2 regions of the Streptomyces sp. NPDC031474 genome follow, and region 1 is predicted to be linked to the other one. Evidence: riboswitches for the same ligand, from Rfam matches in the RefSeq annotation. Region 1 holds a riboswitch; the other holds the start of a gene.

Region 1 (3,419 bases):
CGGCCCGGGCGGCGCCGAGCGGCTCCAGGAGCATGCGCATCTCCAGCACGTCCGCGGCCTCCTGCTCGGTCGGCTCCGCGACGCACGCGCCCGCGTGCCGCCGCGTCACGACGAAGCCCTCGGCCTCCAGCGTGCGCAGCGCCTCCCGGACGGGGACGCGGGAAACGCCGTAGCGGCGGGCGAGGAGTTCCTCGGTGAGGCGGCTGCCGCGCTCGTAGACACCCGAGACGATGTCGTCCCGGACGGCCGTGCACACCGAGTGCGCCGGAATACGCATGACGGACCTCCGCCTTAATCCCCGTGAAACGTCGACGATTGACGTGTGTTCCGTGACTCTATTGCAATGAGCGGGAATTTCCGATGGCGGGCCGGAATCCATGGATATTTTTTGGACAGCAGTGCATCGAAAACGGCAAAAGCCCCGGCCGAGGGGGCCGGGGCTGGACGATCTGTCGCCGTGCGCCGTCAGACGTTCACACCGTGCTGGCGGAGGTAGGCGACCGGGTCGATGTCCGAGCCGTACTCCGCCGTGGTGCGGGCCTCGAAGTGCAGATGCGGACCGGTGACGTTGCCGGTCGCGCCGGACAGGCCGATCTGCTGGCCGGGAGTGACCTGCTGGCCCACCGAGACGCCGATGGACGACAGGTGCCCGTACTGGGTGTACGTGCCGTCGTTCATCTTGATGACCACCTGGTTGCCGTACGACCCGCCCCAGCCGGCCTCGACGACGGTGCCCAGGCCGACCGCGTGCACCGTGGTGCCGGTCGCGGCGTGGAAGTCGATGCCGGTGTGACTGCCGGAGGACCACAGCGAACTGCTGGCGTGGTAGCCGGTGGAGACGTAGGAACCCGTGATCGGCGGCACGAAGGCGTTGAGCCGCTTGCGCTCGGCCTCACGGGCGGCACGCACGCGTGCCTCGCGCTCCTCGACGGCCTTCTTGGCGGCCGCCTCGCGCGCGGCCTGCTCGTAGGCGGCCTTCTTCTGCACGGCGACCTGGTCGTCGATCTGGTCGGCGACGGCCTCGCCGGCGGTGACGACGGGGATCAGCCCGGTCTGCTCGGGGGTGGGCTCGGCGGCGAAGGCCGGGGCGGAGGCCACGGTGGCCATGACACCGGTGGTGGTGAGCGCCGCGACGCCCGCGGCGCGCGCGGTGGTGCGCTGCATCCGGCTGGGCCGACGGTGCTTCCCGGTGGCGCAGGTGAACGCCATGAAGTGGGGGGTGTCCTTTCCTTCCCTCTCGCCTACCGGGTTAGCTGACGGGTTCGGAGCAGGAAGGTCTCCTACGGACCCCCTCGCGGCTCGCGCGGGCGTCCGATTCACCCCAGGGACTTCACATGGGTCCCCGGCTCCCCTGGCTCGCGCCGTACGGGGACTCGGCGATGACTGTCCGCTGCCGCGGCTGCGGCGCACTGCCTGACGAACAGCCCGGACGAAGCTAAGCGGGACGGGTTTCAATCCTCAAACGAATCCCGGTTTTTGTAGCGCATGCCACAGGGCAGACAGGCAACCTCCGCCTCAATTCGGACACGCAGAGGCCCTGGTGACGTTTCCGTCGGCCAGGGCCCCTGCGCGCGCGTGCCGTTGGCGCGGCCACCGCGCCCGCCGGTCCGTCTACTCGGCGGACACGACCTTCACCTCGCCGATGCCGAGGGCCTCCACCGGCTCCTTGATCCGGGCCGCGTCGCCGACGAGGACGGTCACCAGCCGGTCCACCGGGAAGGCGTTCACGGCCGCCGCGGTGGCCTCCACGGTGCCGGTCGCGGCGAGCTGCTGGTACAGCGTCGCCTGGTAGTCGTCGGGCAGGTGCTGCTCGACCTGGTCGGCCAGCGTGCCCGCGACGGCCGCGGCGGTCTCGAACTTCAGCGGCGCCACCCCGACCAGGTTCTGCACGGCGACATCACGCTCGGCGTCGGTCAGGCCGCCCTCGGCGAGGGTGCGCAGCACCTTCCAGAGGTCCTCCAGGGCGGGACCGGTGTTCGGGGTGTCCACGGAGCCGCTGATGGCGAGCATCGCGGCGCCCGAGCCGTCCGGCGCGGACCGCAGGACCTGCCCGAAGGCGCGGACACCGTAGGTGTAACCCTTCTCCTCGCGCAGGACGCGGTCCAGGCGGGAGGTGAGGGTGCCGCCGAGGCAGTACGTGCCGAGCACCTGCGCGGGCCACACGCGGTCGTGCCGGTCGGCGCCGATCCGACCGATCAGCAGCTGCGTCTGCACGGCGCCGGGACGGTCCACGATGACGACCCTGCCGGTGTCGTCGGCGGTGACCGGCGGCACGGGCCGCGGCTGGGCCGAGGAGCCCGTCCACGCGCCCAGGGTGTCGCCGAGGAGGGCGTCCAGGTCGGTGCCGGTGAGGTCGCCGACGACCACGGCGGTGGCCGTGGCGGGGCGCACATGCCTGTCGTAGAACGCGCGCACGGCGGCGGAGTCGATCTTCTCGACGGTCTCCGCGGTGCCCTGGCGCGGGCGCGACATGCGCGCGGTGGCCGGGAACAGCTCCTTGGAGAGCTCCTTGGCGGCACGCCGCGAGGGGTTGGCGAGCTCGTGCGGGATCTCGTCCAGGCGGTTGCGGACGAGGCGCTCGACCTCGCTGTCGGCGAACGCGGGCGCCCTGAGGGCGTCGGCGAGCAGACCGAGGCCCTTGGGCAGCCGCGAGGCCGGCACTTCGAGGCTGAGGCGGACGCCGGGGTGGTCGGCGTGCGCGTCCAGGGTGGCGCCGCAGCGCTCCAGTTCGGCGGCGAACTCCTCGGCGGAGTGCTTGTCGGTGCCCTCGGAGAAGGCGCGCGCCATGATCGTGGCGACGCCGTCGAGGCCGGCCGGTTCGGCGTCCAGGGGCGCGTCGAGGAGGATCTCGACGGCGACGACCTGCTGGCCGGGGCGGTGGCAGTGCAGCACGGTCAGGCCGTTGGCCAGCGCTGCGCGGTCGGGCGCCGGGAACGCCCACGGCTTGGCCTCGCCCGCCGCGGGCTGGGGGTGGAAGTCCATCGTGGCGAGCTCGGTCACCGGGCCGCCTCCTCGTTCTCGTCCTGGTCGGCGGGGGCTTCGGCGGCGGTCGGCTCGTAGACGAGCACCGCGCGGTTGTCGGGGCGCAGTCGGGCCTTGGCGACCTCCTGCACCTCCTCGGGCGTCACGTCCAGCACCCGCTGGACGGCGGTCAGGGCGAGCTGCGGGTCGCCGAACAGGACGGCGTAGCGGCACAGTTCGTCGGCGCGGCCGGCCACCGTGCCGAGCCGGTCGAGCCACTCGCGCTCCAACTGGGCCTGGGCGCGCTCCATCTCCTCGGCCGTGGGGCCCTCCTCGGCGAACCGGGCGAGCTCCTCGTCGATGGCGGTCTCGATGACGGGCACCTCGACGTCACCGGACGTCTTCACGTCCAGCCAGCCCAGGGAGGGCGCGCCGGCGAGCCGCAGCAGGCCGAAGCC
Region 2 (3,419 bases), on a different contig from region 1:
CCCTGGTTGACGACGATCACGTCGGCGTCGCGGTCCGGGCGCGCCGGGGAGCCCGCGAAGTTCCAGCCGTACGCGTCACCGGCGGTCGGCACTCCCCCGTTGCCGGTCTGGAGCACACCCTGCCGACCGAACCCGACCTGGGTGAGCGAGGCGTGCAGGGCATCGGCGACGAGGGTCGGGTACGCGGCCGTCCCGTCGGCGCAGTCGGAGGTGTTGACCTCGCAGAGCGCCATCACACCCTGAGTGATGGAGTCGCCGTAGAACGCCAACTCACCGGCTCTGACGAAATGTTGGCCGAGGAGGCGGCCCTTGAGCCCGGTCAGGACGACCCCGGTCTCCAGCGGGGGCGTCCACCGGCCGGCCCGCGAGTAGACGTCCTTCACGGACAGCTCGACCGTGTGCGGGCCCCGCCCGGTCGCCGTGATCGCGAGATCGGCGCGGTCGACGGCGTACAGCTTCTTCGGGCCTCCGTCGACCGACACGTACACCTGTGCGGGCACGGTGACCGACGAGACGTCGAACAGGGCGTGGACAGCGCCGCCCGCGAACCGGAACCGCAGCCGGGAACCGGAGTTGACGGTGATCGCGGCCTCGCCGGTACGGCCCCAGTGCCCCTCGTAGACGAGTCGCCGGTCATCGGGACGGACGCGGTCCGTGCCGCCGGACGCGGCCGAGGCGGACGGTGCGACGCCGGCCAGGAGCGCCACGGCCGCCGCAGTGCTCAGGAACCGGTTGAGGACGATGCGTCGGTCGGCGCCGGACACGGGACCTCCGAAGAACGATAGAAAGCGCTTGCTCCCTGACGGAGATCACTGTGGCCCCACCCTGGCCCGTCTGTCGAGGGGGACGAAAAGGGCTGCCACACGACCGCAACGAAACGATCATGAACACGCAAGGCACGGTCGGCGGGCCCGGCACGCGCACACACCGAAGGCCGGACCCGGGGATCGGGGTCCGGCCTTCGGCTGCGTGTCAGGCGTGTCAGGCGGGTGGCGCGCCAGGCGTGGTCAGGCGTGCGGTCGTCGGCGGGGTCAGCCGACGGCGACACCGTGCGAGCGGAGGTAGGCGACCGGGTCCACGTCCGAGCCATAGTCCGGCGTGGTACGGATCTCGAAGTGCAGGTGCGGGCCGGTCACGTTGCCGGTCGCACCGGACAGGCCGATCTGCTGGCCCTCGGTCACGGTCTGGCCGGCCGAGACGGAGAGCTGCGAGAGGTGACCGTACTGGGCGTAGTAGCCGTCGGCGAGCTTGATGACGACCTGGTTGCCGTACGCGCCGCCCCAGCCCGCGGAGACGACGGTGCCGGCGCCCACGGCCTTGAGGGAGGTGCCGGTCGGGACGACGAAGTCGACGCCGGTGTGGTAGCCGCTGGACCACATGCTGCCGGCCACGTGGTAACCGGTTCCGATGGTCGCGCCGGCCACGGGCAGGGTGTAACCGCTGGAAGTGCTGGTGGTCTTCTCGACGGCCTGGGTGGCCGCCTTCGTCGAGGCGGCCGAAGAGGACGAAGCCGACGACGACTTGGTGCTGCCGGTCGTGGCCTTCTTGCCGATCGACAGCTTCAGGCCGGGGTGGATCAGCGACGGGTCGCCGCCGATGGCCGCACGGTTGTCCTGGTACAGCTTCTGCCAGCCGCCGCCGACGTTCTGCTCGTCGGCGATCTTCGAGAGGTAGTCGCCGGACCGCACGATGTAGGTCCGGGCGCCCGTGGCGGCGGCCTTCTTCTGCGCCACCGGAACGGACTGCACGGCCTTTTCCGAAACAGACTGCGAGGCGGAGGACTGGGAAGCCGACTGCACGGGGGCGGCGTGGGCGCCGGTGGCGCCTATGAGCGGAAGGGCGAGCGCGGCGCCGCCGGTTCCGGCGACGGCGAGGGAACGGGTGAAGCGCTGGGACTTGGGACGGCGGTGTTTACCCTTCGCGGGCATGACGAATTCCTCTCCGGCGCCTGCGAGGTGAGCTGTCGGGTGCGGACTGGAGATGTCCGGCCGCGCCGAGGCGCGGCTTTACCCCAAGCCTGTTCCGGGACCGGAACAGGCGGTTCTACCTGTGGGTCCCCCGCTCCTGCCGGGTACGGGTGAGTGTGCGGACACCGGGCGGCGGCAGGATTAGGCGTCCGTCCGGATTGGTGTGGAACGTAAGCGACCAGGACACACAGGGACAAGCAGAGGTTGCACGGACAACGCATTTCTCTTGATCCGCTGTGGGAATTCCCGGTCACGCTCCGTCAATCAATAGGCCCGCTTTTCGTCAAACCCCCTAGAAAGGCATGCAAATTACGTGAGCATGACGCGCGACATACGGTCACGAATATGACGCTGCTCACGTGGGACTTCCCCAGGTTTCCTTATTCCACAGCGAGTTGGAATTAAGGCTCCAATTCGGACAGAACACTCAGATGTGACGCAGTCGGATAACCGTCGCATCAAGGTCGCCCCGCAGTCCGGTCCGCAGCCCGTGGTGCAGCAGCACGGCCCCTCGGTGCACTTCACCCGTTTCACGGCATTCGTACGACGCCGTCGGGTCGAGCCCGCGCAGCCGCAGCGCCGGAACGGGCTCGCCGAACCGCTGCGCCTGAAGCCAGGCGAGGACGACCGCCTCGTCGCCGCGCACGTACTGGACGGCACTCAGGCCGCCGGCCGGGGGCCGCAGCCGGTAGAGGTCCCCGTGCTGCACGAGAGGCCGGATCTCCTTGTAGAGGCTCACCCACTCCCGCGCCTCGGCCAGCTCCTCCTCGCCCCATTCGGAGAGGTCCCCGCCGACCCCGAGCACCCCGGCCATGGCGCTGACGAACCGGAAGCGCAGCGAGCTGACCCGGCCGTTGAGCTGGGCGTTCGGGCTGTCCGTGACCCAGGCGGCCATGACCCTGGCGGGGTGGATCTGACTGAAACCGTGCTGGATGTCGAGCCGGTCGAGGGGGTCGGTGTTGTCGGAGGTCCACACCTGGTCGGTGCGGCTCATGATCCCGAGGTCGATGCGTCCGCCGCCGCCCGAGCAGGACTCGAAGGCGACGCCCGGGTGGGCGGCCCGCAGCCGGTCCAGCAGGGCGTAGAGGGCCCGCACATGGTCCACCCAGAGGCGCTGCGGGTAGGGATCGTCCGGCCAGCCGGCGTCGGTGAAGCAGCGGTTGAAGTCCCACTTCACATAGTCGACGGGGGCACTGGACAGGAGGGCGTCGAGCTGCCCCCAGAGGTACTCCTGGACGTCCTCGCGCGCGAGGTTCAGTACGAGCTGATTACGGAACTCCGTCCGCTTTCGCCCCGTTTGGAACTGCACCCAGTCGGGGTGCGCCCGGTACAGCTCGCTGTCGGGGTTGACCATCTCGGGCTCGACCCAGATGCCGAACTGCATACCGAGGGCGTGCACATAGTCGGCGAGCGGCTTGAGCCCGTTCGGGAAGCGGTCGGGGTTGGGCCGCC

The links. A riboswitch is a leader RNA that binds a small molecule or an ion and turns the genes downstream of it on or off. The one in region 1 is predicted to bind cyclic di-AMP.
Region 2: another riboswitch for cyclic di-AMP. It lies ahead of ACZ5SK_RS23205 (M23 family metallopeptidase); the one in region 1 lies ahead of ACZ5SK_RS27570 (M23 family metallopeptidase).

What each region holds. Positions count from the first base shown of each region.
Region 1 is NZ_JBVIJX010000013.1:120,505-123,923, reverse strand. Features, by position in the region: gene ACZ5SK_RS27575 (GntR family transcriptional regulator) at 1-277, opposite strand, end outside; gene ACZ5SK_RS27570 (M23 family metallopeptidase) at 466-1,209, opposite strand; cyclic di-AMP (ydaO/yuaA leader) riboswitch at 1,224-1,389, opposite strand; gene ACZ5SK_RS27565 (M16 family metallopeptidase) at 1,612-3,000, opposite strand; gene ACZ5SK_RS27560 (M16 family metallopeptidase) at 2,997-3,419, opposite strand, start outside.
Region 2 is NZ_JBVIJX010000010.1:385,400-388,818, reverse strand. Features, by position in the region: gene ACZ5SK_RS23210 (GDSL-type esterase/lipase family protein) at 1-764, opposite strand, end outside; gene ACZ5SK_RS23205 (M23 family metallopeptidase) at 1,032-1,928, opposite strand; cyclic di-AMP (ydaO/yuaA leader) riboswitch at 1,933-2,090, opposite strand; gene ACZ5SK_RS23200 (alpha-galactosidase) at 2,395-3,419, opposite strand, start outside.